One region of the Micromonospora sp. NPDC052213 genome, then DNA from elsewhere that is predicted to be linked to it. Evidence: riboswitches for the same ligand, from Rfam matches in the RefSeq annotation. Region 1 holds a riboswitch; each other region holds the start of a gene.
What was found. Region 1 has a riboswitch for cobalamin ahead of bluB (5,6-dimethylbenzimidazole synthase). Riboswitches for the same ligand answer to the same signal wherever they lie in the genome.

Region 1 (5,764 bases):
TTCATCGCGCTGATCGTGCTGGCCGGGGTCACGGGGCGTACCGCCGTGGCGGCCGAGGCCATCGACGCCGCCGCCCACGACGCCGCCCGCGCCGCGTCGATCTCCCGGGACGCCCGCACCGCCCGCGCGGAGGCGCGGGACGCGGCCCGCCGGCAGCTCGACTGGCGGGGCCTGGACTGCGTCGGCAGCCCGGAGGTGACCTTCAGCGGCGCGGTACGCGGCAGGCCCACCACCCTCGACGCGGCGTTCCGCAGCCCCGCCGGGCAGGACGCCTCGGTCACCGTGCGGATCGCCTGCACCGTCTCCTACCGGGACCTGCACCTGTCCGTCCTGCCGGGAATGCCCGCCGGCAACCGGGTGTCGGCGAGCTTCACCTCGCCGCTGGACCGCTACCGGAGCCGGCGATGACCGCCGGTCGGGTCCGGCCGGCTCCCGCCACCCTCGGCGACGAGGGACGGGTGAGCGTCTTCCTCGCGGTGGCGATGGTCGGGATCCTCGCCGTCATCGGCATGGCCTTCGACGGCGCCGGCCAACTGCGCACGTTGCAGCGGGCCGACAACCTCGCGGCCGAGGCCGCCCGGGCCGGCGGTCAGGCCATCGACCGGGCCACCGCCATCGAGGGCGGGCCCACCCGGATCAACCGGCCGCAGGCCCGTCGGGCCGTCGCCGACTACCTCGCCGCCGCCGGCGCCGCCGGCCACACCGTCAGCTTCCCGGTCGTCGACGGGGAGACCCGGGTCCGCGTACGCGTCACCGTCACCCACCACAGATCCATGCTCGGCCTGTTCGGCTTCGACGAGACCGTCACCGTCTCCGGCGAGGCGACCGCGCGGCCGCTCACCGGAGCACCGAAGGAAGGAAAGCAGCCATGGCCGCTTCGGGTCGTTCCGTCGTACGGCGGACCGGACGGATCCTGACCGGGTTCGGCGCGCTCGTCGTGCTCTGCGCGGTGCTGGTCGGCGCGCCCGTGGCGCTGCTCGCCCTCGCCGGCAACCCGCTGCCCGACCACCTGCCCACCGTCGCGGAGATCGGCGCGACGCTGACCAGCCGCGACGACGGGCGTCTCTTCCTGCGCGCGCTGGCGCTGGCCGGGTGGTTCGGGTGGGCGACGTTCGCCTTCTCCGTGCTGGTGGAACTCTGCGCGCAGGCGCTGCGCCGGCCGGCACCCCGGCTGCCGGGCATGAGCCGCCAGCAGCGGGCCGCCGCCGCCCTGGTCGGGTCGGTCGCGCTGATCATCGCGGCCAGCCCGGCGGCGAGCGCGGCGACGGCGATCGCCGGCCCGTACGCCCTGCCGGCAGCGCCGACCGCTAACGCGCCGATGGCTGTCCCGCCGCAGGCCACCTGGCCGTCCTCCGCCGCTCCGGCCGTCCAGGCTGGCCCGGCTCTGTCGCCCGCCCGTGCAACCCACGTCGATCTGGCGACCCAGGCCGCGCAGCCTGCTCCGGCGGCCTCGGCGGCGCAGGCTGCTCAGGCCGCGCAGCCTGTTCCGGCGGCCTCGGCCGACGGGGCGGCGGTCTACCGGGTGGCCCGGGGCGACCAGCTGGGCAGGGTCGCCGAGCGCTACCTCGACGACTTCGACGCCTACCGTGAACTGGCCGCCCTGAACCGTATCGACGACCCGGACCGGATCCACCCGGGCCAGTTGCTGAGGCTCCCGCAGGAGGCCGAGGACCGGGGTGCCCGCCGGCACGCCACCGGCCGCCTCGTCGCCCGTCCCACCGCACCCCTGCCGGCCCGGCCGGCCCCGCAGGTCACCCCGGAGCGGGCGACGCCCCCGCCCCCGCCCCCGGCGCAGGCCCCGGCACCGCCGCCGGCCGACACGCCCGGCGACGAGGCCCCGACGCTGACGGTCGGGGCGGCCCGGGCCGGCGAGCCCGACCGCGTGAACCGACCGCTCGCGGTCTCCGCCGTCCTGGCGGTGGCGAGCATCGTCGGCGCGCAGATCGGCGCGGTCCTTGGCCTGCGCGGCCGCCCCGCCCGCGTACCGGCAGGCGCGGCCCGCACCACCACCCGCCGTCGAGGCACCGGGGGCACCGGGCGGAACGGAGACAGCCGCAACGGAAGCGGACGCGACGGAACCGTACGGGCCCGGACCGGACGCGGAACCGGACGGAACGCGAGTCCCCGGGACGCCGGCGCAACCATCCACACCGGGACGACCGCCATCCCGAGCAGCACCGCTCCGGGCGGCCCCCGCGACGCGCCCACCGGCCCCCATCCGGTGGCCGGTGCCCTGTCCCGGGCCCACGCGGACACCACCCGCGAACCCCAAATCGGCCGCCACCGCCGCCCCTGACCCGCCCAAACCCCACCCCAACCCCCGGACGGGATGGGTGGGTGGGTGGGGTGGTCAGGGAAGGCGGGCTTCCAGCATGCCGTTGACGATGCGGGTGGGCAGGACCTGCTGGTCGTTGCCGGACGGCCCGTGCACGACCTCGCCGCCGTTGAGCCGGAACGTGCTGCCGTGCCACGGGCAGACCACGCACGCGTGCCCGTCGATCTCCTGCACCTCACCCTCGCCGAGCGGGCCGCTCTGGTGCGGGCAGCGCTCCAGCATCACGGTGACCTCGTCGCCGTGCCGGTAGAGGATCACCGAGACGTCGTCGATCTCCCGGGTGATCAGCTTTCGCTGCGGCAGGGCGGACATGTCCGCGATCGAGTGCCAGCCGTCGCTCATCCGGTGCAGCTCGGAGATGCTCTGGTTGACCTGCGCGCCCTGCTTGTACGCCAGGTGCCCGCCGATGTACGCCCCCATGCTCGCGGCGCTGAGCCCGAGGAAGCCGAGCGTACGGCCGAGGTTGTGCCGGCCGGTCATCCGGGCGGCCATGGAGCCGGCGTAGAACGTGAGGCCGACGCTGTTGGAGGCGGCGTGCACCAGGCCGATCCGGCGCTGGTCTCGGGCGAGGGCCGCCCAGTCGTTGAGCCCGGCGACCGCGGCCGGCAGGGCGCTGACGGTGCCCACCGCGCACAGCGTGGTGGCGGCGCGGCGCTGCCCCGGCATCAGGTCCAGCACGGCCGTGCTGAGCCACGCGCCGACCGGCACCTGCACCATCGCCGGGTGCAGCGGGTGCCCCAGCCACACACCGTGCAGCAGGTCGCGGACGCGCCTTGGGCGGAGGGTGGCCTGGACGGCCCGCTGCAACCGGTCGCCGATCCGGTCCAGCGCGGAGGCCTGCTCGATCTTCGTCATGAGTGCTCGCACCCGTACCGACTTCCCGGCAGGAGCGACCGCAAACCGGTATCCGGTGACGGATCCGCAGCGGTGCGTGACGAGGTCCCTGCCGACCCGGAACCGGGCGGGCACCGGCCGGATGGCACCCGCCCTTCCGCGGCGGTGCGGTCAGCGGTGCGGCGGCGTCCAGCGGTCGTGGTGGATCGCCTCGGCCAGCGGGCGCTTCTGCCGCCAGCCGTGCCGGGCCAGGTCGGGCACGGCCTCGAAGTGGGTGACCGGCCCGAGGCAGAGCCACGCCACCGGCCGTACGCCGTCGGGGATGCCGAGCAGCTCGGCCAGCCAAGGCTCCCGGTAGAACGACACCCACCCGACGCCGAGCCCTTCGGCGGTGGCGGCCAGCCAGAGGTTCTGGATGGCGAGGCAGGCCGAGTAGAGCCCGGTGTCGGCGATGGCGTGCCGCCCGAGCACGGCGGGGCCACCGCGGGCCGGGTCGTAGGTGACCACCACGGACAGGGTGGACTCCAGTACGCCGTCGATCTTGATGCGGGCGAACCGCTCGGCCGCCTCCCCGTCCAGGGTGGCGGCGAAGGTGTCCCGCTCGGTCTGGACGTGCTCGTGGAACCGGCGCCGCAGCTCGGGGTCGCGGACGAGGACGAAGTCCCAGGGCTGGGAGTAGCCGACGCTCGGCGCGGCGTGCGCCGCGGTCAGGACGCGGTGCAGCGCCCCGTCGGGCACCGGCGCCCCGGTGAACTGGCCGCGGACGTCCCGGCGGCGATGGATGACGTCGTAGAGATCCAAGGCAGGCTCCCGCTGCGCTCGGCCCACGCTCCGGGCGTGGGCACCTGACCGCGAGGCCGGTCTTCGGACTCCCGGATCGACGCCTGGCCGTCCGCCTTCCCGGCCCGGGCGGGCCAGTGGCTGCGCTCTCGCGCGTGGACGGTGGCTCCCCGGTCACCGCGGCGGGCCCGTGCCGGATTCGCACCGGCTTCCCGATTCTCCCCGCTCGCGCGGGGCACCTCACATGATCGTGCCGCCCGGCATGCTAGCGCCGCGCCACCCGGACCGCCGCCCCGCCGGCGGCGGCACCCGCGTCGGGGTAGAGGTCGTCGCCGACCGGCAGGGGCCGGACCGCCGGCCGGATCCGGCGGCCGGGCGTGGAAATCCGGTCGCGGGCCGCGCCGTCCGCGACCAGTGTGGTCCGGGTGTACGCACTCGCCTCCCGCCCGCTGCCGGCCGGCCACCCGGCGGCCCGACTGACCGTCGCCCTCGGCCGGCCCCGGGCCGTGCCGCCGCCGCTGCTGATGCTGCTGGGCATGCTCTCCACCCAGGTCGGTGCGGCCGTCGCCAAGCAGCTCTTCGGCAGCACCAGCGCCGGCGGTACGACCACGCTGCGGCTCGGCTTCGCCGCGCTGATCCTGCTGCTCGTGGCCCGGCCCGGGCTGCGGCTGGGCTGGCGCGCCGCCGGCCTGGTCGGGGCGTTCGGGCTCACCCTGGCGCTGATGAACCTCGCCTTCTACGCGGCGCTGCACCGGGTGCCGCTCGGCGTGGCGGTCACCATCGGTTTCGCGGGGCCGCTGCTGGTGTCGCTCGCCGGCAGCCGCCGGCCGGCCGACGTGGCGTGGGCGGTCCTGGCGGGCGGCGGGGTGCTGCTGATCAGCGGGCTCGGCGGGACCGGGGTGGACCGGGTGGGGCTGCTGCTGTGCGTCGCCATCGCGGTCGGCTGGGCCGGGTACGTACTGCTCGGCAAGGCGGTCAGCGCCCGCGTGCCGGGCAGCCGGGGCCTCGCGCTGGGAATGGCCGTCGCCGCGCTCGCCGTACTGCCGTTCGGGGTCGCCGGCAGCGGCACGGCGCTGCTCGACCCGTGGACCCTCGCGCTGGGCGTCGCGGTGGCGCTGCTGTCGTCGGTGCTGCCGTACTCGGCCGAACTGGCCGCGCTGCGCCGGATGCCGGCCCGCGTCTTCGCGATCCTGCTCAGCCTGGAGCCGGCGATCGGCGCGCTGGTCGGGCTGGTCCTGCTGGGCGAGCTGCTGGCCTGGCCGCAGGCGGCCGGGGTGGCGTGCGTGGTCGGCGCCGCGCTGGGCGCGACCCTGGTCCGTCCCCGCGCCGCGAAGGCGCGCTGACGCCCCTGGCGCCGCCGGCACCACCGGGGCATGCTGTGCCGATGGGCGTACGCGTCGAGCACGACGGGCCGGTGACCACGGTGATCCTGGACCGCCCGGCGGCCCGCAACGCGGTCGACGGGCCGACGGCCGGGGCCCTGGCCGACGCGTTCCGCGCCTTCGAGGCCGACCCCGACGCGGCGGTGGCCGTGCTCTGGGGCGCCGGCGGCACGTTCTGCGCGGGGGCCGACCTGAAGGCGATCGGCACCCCGAGCGGCAACCGGGTCGAGCCGGAGGGGGACGGCCCGATGGGCCCGACCCGGATGGTGCTCGGCAAGCCGGTGATCGCCGCGATCTCCGGTCACGCCGTGGCCGGCGGGTTGGAGCTGGCGCTCTGGTGCGACCTGCGGGTCGCCGAGTCCGACGCGGTCCTCGGGGTGTTCTGCCGGCGCTGGGGGGTGCCGCTGATCGACGGGGGGACGGTCCGGCTGCC
Region 2 (5,764 bases), on a different contig from region 1:
GCAGCGCCGTCAGCACGCCGACCGGCAGTTCCCGGGGCGCGAACAGGGTCCGCGCGGCGGTGTCCACCCAGACCATGAAGATCGCGCCGGCGAGGACGACGACGGGCAGCAGGCGCCGGTGGTCCGCGCCGGTGAGGAACCGGGCGGCGTGCGGCAGGATCAGCCCGACGAAACCCACCGCGCCGCTGATGGCGACCAGCGCCGCGGTGAGCAGCGCGGTGGCGACCAGCAGCAGCCACCGGACCCGGGTGACGGGCACGCCGAGGGTCTCGGCGGCGTCCTCGCCGAAGGCGAAGGCGTTGAGCGTGCGGGCGTACGCCGCCACGAGGGCGAGCACGGCGGCCAGCACCGGTACCGCCCAGGCCAGGGCGGCCCAGTCGACGCGGGCCAGCGAGCCGGAGAGCCAGAAGGTGATGCTCTGCGTGGCGTGCGGGTCGGCGACCCAGACGATGACGAACGACGTCGCCGCCCCGCACAGCTGCGCGACGGCGACCCCGGCCAGCACCACCCGGGTGGGCGCCAGCGCGGCCCGCCGGCCGGCCACCACCGCCACGACGGCGAACGCGGCCAGCGCGCCGGTGAAGGCGCCCCCGGTGAGCGTCGCGACCCCGCCGCCGACGCCGAGGACGAGCACCGCGACCGCGCCGAGCGACGCCCCGGAGGAGACCCCGAGCAGGTACGGGTCGGCCAGCGGGTTGCGGGTGACGGTCTGCGTCACCGCCCCGACGGCCGCCAGCCCGGCGCCCACCACCGCGGCGCCGAGCACCCGGGGCAGGCGCAGCCGCCAGACGATGTGCTCGCGCAGCAGCGGCACGTCGGCGTGGGCCAGGCCCAGGCGGTCGGCCACGACGGCCCAGACCGTCGACACGGGGATGTCGGCCGGCCCGACGGTGACGGCCGCGCCGATCGACACGACCAGACCCGCCAGCAACGTGACCAGCAGCGCGACCGTGCCCACGGGACGGGCGGGCCGGCCGCGCCGGACCCCGGAGGCGGTGGCGCCGGGGTCCGCGCCGGCCCGACCGCGCACGGCGAGGCGACGGGGCACGGCGAGACGGTGGGCCACGGCGGTACGGCGCGCCACGGCGGTCAGCGGCCCGCTCCGGCGGGAAGCTGCGCCACCCCCGCGGCGAGCGCCTCGACGCCGAGCACCGCCCGCACCCCGGCGGAGGTGGACGAGAACGGGACGACGACGAACCGCTGCCCGGCCACCGCGGGCAGGTCCCTGAGGGTGGGGTGCCGGGCCAGGAACGCCTGCTTCGCGGCGGCCGGGTCCCAGGTCGCGTCGACCAGCACGATCGCGTCGGGGTCGCGCGCGACGGCGCTCTCCCAACTGGTGTCGGCCCAGCCGCCGGCGAGGTCGCCGAAGGCGTTGTCGACCCCGACCGCCGACATGATCATGTTGGGGCTGCCGCAGCAGGCGCCCACGCTCGGGGCGTCGGTGCCGGCGTCCCACCAGAGCACGGAGACGTCCCCCCGCGTGCCGTCGAGCCTGGCGGCAGCGGCGGCGATCCGGGCGCGGTGGTCGGCGATGAGCCTCTCGGCCCGCTCCGGCACCCCGAAGACGGCCGCGACGTCCCGGATCTCGGCGAACACGTCCTCGACGGTGAGCTTCCCCGGCCGGTGCTGCTTCGGGCACCCGGCGGGTGAGAGGTAGGTGCCGATACCGAGTTCCGCCAGGGCGGCCCGGTCGCCGACGCCCTCGTCGCCGAAGGCGCTGTGGAACGAGGCGTAGACGAAGTCCGGCGCCGTCTCCAGGAGTTTCTCCTTGGCCGGGTACTTTCCGGACAGCACCGGCACCGATGCGTACGCGGCGGCGTGCTCCGGCAGGATCGCGTCGTCCAGGTACGCCGTGCCGGCCATGCGGTCGGCCAGGCCGAGCGCCAGCATGATCTCGGTGGCGGGCTGGTTCAGGGTGACCGCCCGCTGGGGCGGGGCGGCGACGGTGACCGGCGTGCCGCAGTTGGTCAGGGTGGCCGGCGCGCCGGACGCCGGGGCGGGGTCGTCGTCCGTGGCGCAGGCGCCGAGCAGGACGAGGAGGACGGACAGGGGCGCGGCTACGCGCCGGGACAGGGTGGACCGCACAGCGCGTACGCGCATCGGGACCGCCTTCCAGCACCTCGTGGACGGGTCATCGCAGTGCCGTGGCCGGTCTCCTGGCTGACGGGAGGTGCGTCCGTGGCCGGCCTTCCCAGGCGTGCGACACGCCCAGTGACCTCTGACGACGAGGGCCGCGGACTTCCCGATCACAGTGGCGAGGGCCGCACCGGTCTTCCACCGGCTTCCCGAACACCACGGCAGCGTCACCCTAGCCTGCGCCCGGCCCCGAATGCCACGGTGACGAATGCCATGGAGCGGCCTTTTCGCCACTGTGGACGGTGCGACGCGCGGCGTTCACGCCCCCGGCGGCGGCGGGAGGTCGACGACCCGGGTCGCCCAGCGGGCCATCAGGGCCGGGTCGTGGGTGATCAGCAGGACCCCGGCGCCGCGCTGTCGCTGGTAGTCGGTGATGACGGCGGCGAGGTGGGCCTGGGTGGAGGCGTCGAGCATGGCGGTGGCCTCGTCGCAGAGCAGGTAGGCCGGCCGGTGCACGAGCGCCCGGGCGAGGCAGGCCCGTTGCAGCTGCCCGTCGCTGACCGCGTGCGGGCGGCGGGCGAGCAGGTCCGCGGTGAGGCCGACGAGGTCGGCCAGCTCGGCCGCGCGGGCCCTGGCCTGCTCGGCCGGTACGCCGGTGGCGCGGAGCGGTTCGGCGACGATGTCCGCGAGGCTGAGCCGCGGGTCGGTGGCGGCGCGTGGGCTCTGGAACAGGATCGCGACGCGGGTGCGGACGGCCGCCGGCAGCCGGTGGCGGACTCCGGCAACCCGGTGGCCATCGAGGGTGACGTGCCCGGCGTCGGGGGCGTGCAGCAGGGCGAGTACCCGGGCCAGGGTGGACTTGCCGCTGCCCGAGGGCCCGTGCAGCCCGACCGTCTCGCCGGGGGCGACGTGCAGGTCGACGCGGTCGAGAACGCGCTGTCGACCGTAGGCGACGGTGACCTGGTGGGCGGCGAGCGCGGTGGCGGTCGCCTCCGGTCCGACGTGTCGACGGGTGGCCGTGGTCGTGGTCATGCCGGCGCTCCGACGGGCAGCGGGTGGTGGCAGGCGACCTGGCCGGAGCCGTCCACGACCGGGGTGGGCGGCGTACGGCAGATGTCGGTGGCGCGGTCGCAGCGCGGGGCGAAGGCGCAGCCGGCGGGCAGGTCGGTGAGCATCGGCGGGTGGCCGGGCACGGGGCGGAACGCCCGCTCGGGCAGGGCGTCGAGCAGGCCGGCGGTGTAGGGGTGGGCGGGCGCGGCGAACAGCGCCTCGGTGGGCCGGCGCTCGACGACCCGGCTGGCGTACATGACGGCGACGGTGTCGGCGACGCGGCGGGCGGCGGCCAGGTCGTGGGTGATGAGCAGGACGGCGTTGCCGGCGTCGCAGCGGCGGCGCAGCAGGTCGAGGGTGTGGTCGACCAGGGGCCGGTCGAGGCCGGTGGTGGGTTCGTCGGCGAGCAGCAGCGGTGGGTCGGGGGCGAGCGCGAGGGCGGTGGCCAGGCGTTGCGCCATGCCGCCGGACAACTCGTGGGGGTAGCGGTCGAGGTCGGCGGGGTCGAGCCCGACGTCGGCGGCGACCCGCTCGGCCGCCGAGGGCGCGTCGCGGCGGGCGTGCCCGTGGGCGCGCAGGGTCTCCGCCAGCAGCCGCCGGCCGGTGCGTACGGGGGTCAGTGCGGTGGCGGGGCTCTGCGGCACCAGCCCCACCGCGCGGCCGCGTACGGCGCGGGCGAGGTGGCGCTCGGTGCAGCCGATCAGGTCGACCTGGTCCCCGCCGGGCGGGCGCAGCCGGGCGTGGCCCGTGACGGTGGCGTTGCCGGGGAGCAGGCCGAGCAGGGCGTGGGCGAGCACCGACTTGCCGCAGCCGGACTCCCCCACCACGGCCACCAGTTCGCCGGGGTGGACGGTCAGGCGCAGGTCGGTGACGGCCCGCACCACGGCGTCGCGGAGCTGGAAGCGGACGGTCAGCCCGTCGACCTCCAGCAGGGCGGGACGAGGACCGGCGGCGGTGCCGGCCGTGGTGGTGGCGGTGCCGGCGGTGCCGGGCGTGGCGTCGCCGGTGGCGGCCGTGGCGGCGCGGGGCTCGCGGGTGGTGGTCACAGGTGCAGCTCCGCTCGTACGCGCGGGTCGAGGCGGTCGCGCCACCGGCCGGTGAGGGTGGCCAGGGCCAGCGTGACGACGACGAGGAGGAGGCCGGGGACGAGGCTGGCCCACCAGGCGCCGGTGAGCAGGGACCGCTGCCCGTCGCTGATCATGTTGCCGATGGAGGCCAGGTGCGGGGGCAGGCCGAGACCGAGGAAGGACAGCGCGGTCTCGTGCCAGACGGCGTGCGGCACCATCAGCGTGGTGGCCAGGGCCAGCCGGGGCAGCACGTGCGGGAGCAGGTGCCGGGTGATCACCCGCGCGCGGCTGGCGCCGCCGGCGATCGCGGCGTCGACGAACGGCCGGGTGCGCAGGCTGAGCAGCTCGGAGCGGACGATGCGGGCGGTGGACAGCCAGTGCGTCAGCCCGATCGACACGATCACCGCGCCGAGGCTGGGGCGCAGCATCGCGACGATGAAGATGCCCAGCAGCAGGTGCGGCAGCGCCGCGATGGTGTCGACGACCCGCATCAGCACCCGGTCGACCCAGCCGCCGAGGGTGCCGGCGACCGCCCCGACGAGGCCGCCGATGACGGTGGCCACGAGCGCGGCGACCGCGCCGACGAGCAGGGAGACGCGCAGGCCGTAGAGGCTGCGGTGGGCCACGTCGCGGCCCAGGTCGTCGGTGCCGGCCGGGTGCGCGGCCGAGGGTGCGAGCCGGGTGCGCGCCAGGTCGACGGCGCTCTCGTCGAGCGGCCACAGGACGGGGGCGAGCAGGCAGGCGGCGACCGCGCCGACGAGCACGGCCCAGGCGACGGCGGCACCGGCCCGGCCGGCACGCGGCTTGGGCCGCCGGACGCGGGTGGGGCGGGCGAGGTCAGTCATCGAGGCGTACCCGGGGATCGGCGGCGGTGTAGGCGAGGTCGGTGGCCAGGTTCGCGGCCAGCACCACGACGGTGGTGGCGAGGGTGGTCGCGGCCAGCAGCGGGAAGTCGCTGCCCAGCGCGGCCTGCACCGTCACCGCGCCGAGACCGGGCAGGGAGAACACGGTCTCGACCAGGACGGCGCCCCCGATCAGCTCCGGCAGGTGGGTGCCGACGAGGGTGAGGAACGGCAGCAGCGCGGTGCGCAGGGCGTGGCCGAACAGGACGGTGCGGCCGGGCAGGCCCCGGGCCCGGGCGGCGAGGACGTGGTCGTCGCGGAGGCTCTCGGCGACGGCGTCGCGGATGAACAGGACGAACCACGGCGCCTGGGCGACCGCCAGCACCGTCACCGGCAGGACCAGGTGCCGGGCCACGTCGGCGGGATCGGTGGAGGTGGCGGTGACGTCGGTGAGCCCGCCCGCCGGCAGCCAGCCGAGGGTCAGGGCGAACAGGGCGATCGCGGCCAAACCGATCCAGAACACCGGCATGGACTGCACCGCGTACGCGCCGGCGCGCAGCGCCCGGTCGAACCAGCCGCCGCGCCGGTACGCGGCCAGGGTGCCCAGCAGCAGGCTCGCCACGAGGACGAGGGCAAGGGCGGCGCCGACGAGCAGCAGGGTCCAGCCGGCGCGGGCGGCCAGCACGGAGGTGACGGGTTCGTGCCGGCTGGTCGACCAGCCCAGGTCAC
Region 3 (5,764 bases), on a different contig from region 1:
TGCTCGTCGAGCCCGTACGCGGCGGCGAGGGCCTGGCGCAGGCCGGGCAGGGCGCGGGCGCCGCCCCAGACCTGGGGCGCGCGCAGCACGGCGAGGACGAGGTTGACCCGGGGCTCGCCGGTGGGCGCGGCGGCGAGGATGTGCAGGCCGTCGCGGATCTGCACGTCCTTGACCTCGCAGAGGTACCCGTCGAGGTGCAGCACGAAGTCGTCGAAGTCCTCGGCGGCCGGCATGTCCTCGGCGTGCAGGTCGTGGTGCAGCTCCGCGGCGCGCACCAGGGCCCAGATCTGCGCCTGCACGGTGGGCACCTTGGCGGGGTCGAGCGCCTGCACGGTGGCGTACTCGTCGAGGAGCTGCTCCAGCTTCGCCAGGTCGCCGTACGTCTCGGCGCGGGCCATCGGCGGCACCAGGTGGTCGACGACGACGGCGTGCGCGCGGCGCTTGGCCTGGGTGCCCTCGCCGGGGTCGTTGACGATGAACGGGTAGACCAGCGGCAGGTCGCCAAGGACGGCGTCGGGGGCGCAGTCGGCGGCCAGCCCGAGACCCTTGCCGGGCAGCCACTCCAGGGTGCCGTGCTTGCCCAGGTGCACCACCGCGTCCGCGCCGAAGCCGCCGTCGGTGGCGGGCGCGGCCAGCCAGCGGTACGCGGCCAGGTAGTGGTGGCTGGGCGGCAGGTCCGGGTCGTGGTAGATGGCGATCGGGTTCTCGCCGAAGCCGCGCGGCGGCTGGATCAGCAGCACCACGTTGCCGAAGCGCAGCCCGGCCAGCACGATGTCCCCGCCGTCGGTGTAGAGCCCGCCGGGCGGCTCCCCCCAGTGGGCGAGCATCCGCTCCCGCAGTTCCGCCGGTGCCTGGTCGAACCAGCGCCGGTACGTCGCCCCGGGCACCCGCGCCTCGGCGGCGGCGAGCTGTTCCGGGGTGAGCCACTCGACGTCGTGTCCCCCGGCGGCGATGAGGGCGTGGATGAGCGCGTCCCCGTCGTCGGGCACCGGGGCGTCGCCGAGGTGGTAGCCGGCCTCGGCGAGGGCGGCGAGCAGCCGGACCGCCGAGGCCGGGGTGTCCAGGCCGACGGCGTTGCCGACCCGGGAGTGCTTCGTCGGGTAGGAGCTGAGCACGACCGCGAGCCGCTTGTCGGCGTTGGGCACGTGCCGCAGGCGGGCGTGCCGCACGGCGATGCCGGCCACCCGGGCGGCCCGCTCCGGGTCGGCGACGTAGCTGGAGAGCCCGTCGGCGTCGATCCGCTTGAACGAGAACGGCACGGTGACGATCCGGCCGTCGAACTCGGGGATGGCCACCTGCATCGCGGCGTCCAGCGGGGACAGTCCGGCGTCGCTGCCGGCCCACTGCTCGCGGGTGCTGGTGAGGCAGAGCGCCTGGATCACCGGCACGTCGAGGGCGGCGAGCGCGCCCACGTCCCAGGCGTCCTCGTCGCCCCCGCCGGAGGCGTCGGCGGCGACCGTGCCGCCGGCGGCGAGCACGGTGACCAGCAGGGCGTCGCAGCGGCCGAAGAGCCCGAGCGGTCCCGCGCCGGCGGTGAGGCCGCGCAGCGAGCCGCAGAAGATCGGCAGGGGGTTGCCGCCGGCCGCGTCGACGGCGTCGGCGAGGGCGTCGACGAAGCCGGTGTTGCCGGCGAGGGCGTGCGCCCGGTAGAAGACGATCCCGACGGTCGGCCGGTCGGGCCGCACGGGACGGTCACCGTGGACGCCGTACGTCGGGGTGGGCGCGGGCGGGGCGAACCCCTCGCCGGTGAGCAGCACCGTGTCGGAGAGGAACCGGGCGAGCTGGGCGAGGTTCCCGGGGCCGCCCTCGACCAGGTAGGCCAACGCCTGGGTGGCCACCCCGGCGGGGACGGTGGAGGCCGCCATCAGGTCCGCGTCCGGCGCGGACTCGCCGCTGAGCACGACCGTGGGCACGCCGGAGGCCAGCACCGTGGCGAGCCCGTCCGGCCACGCCTGCCGGCCGCCGAGCAGGCGTACGACCGCGAGGTCCACGCCGTCGAGCAGCGCGGGCACGGCGTCGGCGGCGACCCGGGCGGGGTTGGCGAGGCGGTAGTCGGCGCCGCTGGCGCGGGCGGCGAGCAGGTCGGTGTCGGCGGTGGACAGCAGCAGGATGCGCACGGACGGCTCCGGAGAGTGACGCCCGGATCGACGCGAGGACGATCGGGCGGTACGAGGGATGGGCGCGGTTCAGCGGGTACGGCGGGCCGGGAAGCAGCTCACCGGCGGGCCGGCGGGGTCGGGCGGCGCGGTGCGGGCGTCAGGGACGGGCGACGTGTCCGACCGCTGCGGGGCGGCCGGGGGCGGGCACAGCACGGCCGGCCGGACGCGCGGCGCGGCGGCCGGACGGGGCTGCGGAAACGCGGCTGCTCGCCGGCACGCTGGCACGGCCGGGCACGATGCGACGATGATCGTCGATGGCGGAGACGCGGTGCGTCATCGGGTCCTCCTCGGGTGTCCACGCCCTGGGGTCACTCCCGACGGCCGAAGTATCCTGGCTCCCGGATCGACGCTCACCCCCGGTCTTCCAACCGCGCACGCACGGCCGTGACTCACGAGGGGGGATCGCTCCCCGGTGACAGTGGCGGGACCGCGCCGGAATCGCACCGGCTTCCTTCACTGCCGTCAGGCCGCGAATGCTGCCACACCCCCGGTCCCCGGGTCAACGCGACGGGATCGGACGCCGACCGGGCCGGCGCGGCGTGCGCGACGGTCGACGTCACCTCACCGGTCGGCGAGCCCCGACTCGTAGCCCGCGATCACCAGTTGCGCCCGGTCGCGGACGCCCAGCTTCGTCATCAACCGGCCGATGTGCGTCTTGACGGTGCCCCGGCTGAGGTGCAGGTGCTGCTCGATCTCGGTGTTGGACATCCCACGGGTGATCAACGTCAACACCTCCCGCTCCCGCGGGGTCACCCCGTCGAGCCGTCCCGGCGCCCGTCGGGCCGCCGGCATCCGGGTGAACTCGGCGATGAGCCGACGGGTGACGCTGGGGGCCAGCAGCGCCTCGCCCGCGGCGACCACCCTGATCGCGTCGAGCAGCCGTACGGGGGACGTGTCCTTGAGCAGGAAGCCGCTCGCCCCGGCCCGCAGCGCCCGGTACACGTAGTCGTCGAGGTCGAAGGTGGTGAGGACGAGCACCCGGGGCGCGTCCCGGCCGGCGGTGACCTGCTCGGTGGCGGTGATGCCGTCCATCTCGGGCATCCGGACGTCCATCAGCACCACCTCGGGCGCGTGCGTCCTGGCGAGTTCGACGGCCGCCCGCCCGGTGCCCGCCTCGGCCACCACGGTCATTCCCGGGGTGGCGTCGACCAGCAGCCGGAGGGTGCCGCGCAGCAGCACGTCGTCGTCGGCCAGGAGCACGCGTACGGGCTCACCCATCGTCCGACACCGCCGGGGTGAACGGCAGCCGGGCGCGCACGGCGAAGCCACCGCCGGGCTCGACGCCGGCCTCCAGGGTGCCGCCGTGCATCACGGCACGCTCGCGCATGCCCCGCAGCCCGTGGCCGGGCGGCCCGACGGCGCGCCCCGACCCCCCGTCGTCGACGACGGCGACGGCCAGCACCCCGGGCTCGACCGCCACGGCGAGCCGGCAGCGGGTCGGGCCGGCGTGGCGCAGCACGTTGGTGAGTGCCTCCTGCACGATGCGGTACGCCGAGACCTGCACGGCCGCGGGCACCCGGGTCAGGTCGGCCGCCCGGTCGACGTCGACGGTGACACCGGCGGACCGGACGGCCTCGACCAGCGGGTCGAGTTCGGCGAAGCTCGGCGCGGTGTCGGCCGGGTCGCGCAGCGCGCCGAGCACGACCCGGATGTCGTCGAGCGCGCTCCGGCTGACCCGCTCGATCGTGCCCAGGGCGGCCCGGCCCTGCTCGGGATGGCTGTCCGCCAGGTGGTTGGCGACGGCCGCCTTCATGGCGATCAGGCTGAGGCTGTGCCCGACCACGTCGTGGATGTCCCGGGCGATGCGCAGCCGTTCCTCGGCCACCGCCTGGTCGGCACGCGACGCGGCGAGTTGGGCGACGTGACGTCGACGGGCGCGCACCGCGCGGGCGAGCGCCCACGAAGCGGCGACGACGGTCGCGGCGTAGAGCAGGACCGGGACCGGCGTGGCGGCGAACGACTCCTCCCCCGCCCGGGTCGGGACGATCGGCAGCCCGGGGACCGTGCCGCCCGCCAGCCCCGCGCCCGTGAGGGCGGCCAGCACCACGACGAGCGCCGACACGCCGTCCCGGGTGGAGGTGACCAGCGCGACCGGGTAGAGCGCGAACGCGACCGCGAACACCACCGCGTCGCCGGCCGCCCCGACGGCGACCGCCACCGCCCCCGCCAGCACCACGACGGCGAGCACCGGCGCCGGCCAGCGCCGGCGGACGGCGAGCGGAGCCCCGAACAGCACCGCCAGGCCACCGGCGAGCGCCGGGGCGCCGGGCGTCCGGAACACCGTGAGGAGCACGAGGGCGACGCCCACCAGCGCGTCGAACGCCATCAACTGCCGCAGCCCGAGCCGCCCCGAGGTGACCACCGGACCACCGTATCCACCGGCCGGCCGGCGGGCGTCGGACCACGGTCCGATCCCGGGTTCGGACCACGATCCGATGTGCGGGGTCCCCGACCGGCCGAGACTCCGACCATGATCACGCGACTCCTCGTCCTGGCCGGTGCCGCGGCGCTCGCCGCGTCGCCCGCCCCGGCGGCCCCGGCCGCGCCCCCGGCCGGGATCGACGCCGCCGCCGTCGACGCCGCCGTCCGCCAGTACCGCGACGCCACCGGGCTGCCCGGCGCCGCGGTGGCCGTCACCCGGGGGACCGAGGTGGTGCACGCCGCCGGGTACGGCCACACCCCCGCCGGCGACCCGATCACGGCGCGCACCCCGATGGCCGTGGCGTCGGTGAGCAAGTCGTTCACCGCCCTCGCCGTGATGCAGCTGGTCGAGGCGGGCCGGGTGGAACTCGACGGGCCGGTCCACCGGCACCTGCCGGAGTTCACGATGGACGACCCCCGGGCGGCCCGGATCACCGTGCGGCAGCTGCTCGACCAGACCTCCGGGATGTCGGACACGACGTTCCCCGCGTTCACCAGGCGCCAGCCGGGTTCGCTGCGGGAGGCCGTCGCGGGGATGCGTACGGCCCGGTTGGCCGCCGCCCCCGGCACGAGGTGGGAGTACCACAACCCGAACTTCCAGGTGGCCGCACGACTCGTCGAGGTGGTCAGCGGGCTGCCGTTCGACGAGTACCTGCGGACGCGGGTCTTCGCCCCGCTCGGCATGACCGACAGTCGCACCCTCGACGTGGCCGCCGACCTGCCGTCGAGCGCGCGCGGCCACCTCATGGTCCTCGGCAGGCCGGTCGCCCTGCCCGAGCCGCCGGCCTTCGGCAACGGCTCCGGCGGGGTGCTCAGCTCGGCGCACGACATGGCGGCGTGGCTGATCGCGCAGGGCAACCAGGGTCGCGGTCCGGAGGGCACGGCGGTCGTCTCCCCGGCGGGCCTCGCCACGCTGCACCGCCCGTCCGCGGTCTCCGACTCCTACGCCCTCGGCTGGTTCGTGGAGAAGACCGGATCGGGGGCGCCGATGATCGCGCACAGCGGTGACCTGTTCACCTCGACGGCGTACCAGGCGCTGCTGCCCGCGTCCGGCTACGGGGTCGCGGTCATGGCGAACACCGGACTGGCGTACGGCCACGCGTCGGCCCTCGCCGAGCGGCTCATCGCGCTGATCGAGGGAACGCCGGCGCCCTCGGCGGGCACGCCGCTCGTGGTCGTCGACG

Region 2: linked by a shared signal. The riboswitch ahead of AB0L34_RS07635 (ABC transporter substrate-binding protein) and the one ahead of bluB (5,6-dimethylbenzimidazole synthase) in region 1 are both predicted to bind cobalamin.
Region 3: linked by a shared signal. The riboswitch ahead of cobN (cobaltochelatase subunit CobN) and the one ahead of bluB (5,6-dimethylbenzimidazole synthase) in region 1 are both predicted to bind cobalamin.

The regions. Positions count from the first base shown of each region.
Region 1 is NZ_JBFAVI010000015.1:33,349-39,112, reverse strand. Features, by position in the region: gene AB0L34_RS06485 (TadE/TadG family type IV pilus assembly protein) at 1-408, shown strand, start outside; partial or broken gene AB0L34_RS06480 (hypothetical protein) at 405-845, shown strand; partial or broken gene AB0L34_RS06475 (LysM domain-containing protein) at 869-1,978, shown strand; gene AB0L34_RS06470 (Rieske (2Fe-2S) protein) at 2,351-3,190, opposite strand; gene bluB (5,6-dimethylbenzimidazole synthase) at 3,341-3,970, opposite strand; cobalamin riboswitch at 4,007-4,207, opposite strand; gene AB0L34_RS06460 (EamA family transporter) at 4,375-5,292, shown strand; gene AB0L34_RS06455 (crotonase/enoyl-CoA hydratase family protein) at 5,334-5,764, shown strand, end outside.
Region 2 is NZ_JBFAVI010000019.1:12,685-18,448, reverse strand. Features, by position in the region: gene AB0L34_RS07640 (iron chelate uptake ABC transporter family permease subunit) at 1-1,048, opposite strand, end outside; gene AB0L34_RS07635 (ABC transporter substrate-binding protein) at 1,090-2,100, opposite strand; cobalamin riboswitch at 2,129-2,312, opposite strand; gene AB0L34_RS07630 (ATP-binding cassette domain-containing protein) at 2,395-3,108, opposite strand; gene AB0L34_RS07625 (ABC transporter ATP-binding protein) at 3,105-4,172, opposite strand; gene AB0L34_RS07620 (ABC transporter permease) at 4,169-5,038, opposite strand; gene AB0L34_RS07615 (ABC transporter permease) at 5,031-5,764, opposite strand, start outside.
Region 3 is NZ_JBFAVI010000083.1:13,285-19,048, forward strand. Features, by position in the region: gene cobN (cobaltochelatase subunit CobN) at 1-2,117, opposite strand, end outside; cobalamin riboswitch at 2,484-2,613, opposite strand; gene AB0L34_RS20065 (response regulator transcription factor) at 2,721-3,377, opposite strand; gene AB0L34_RS20070 (sensor histidine kinase) at 3,370-4,521, opposite strand; gene AB0L34_RS20075 (serine hydrolase domain-containing protein) at 4,630-5,764, shown strand, end outside.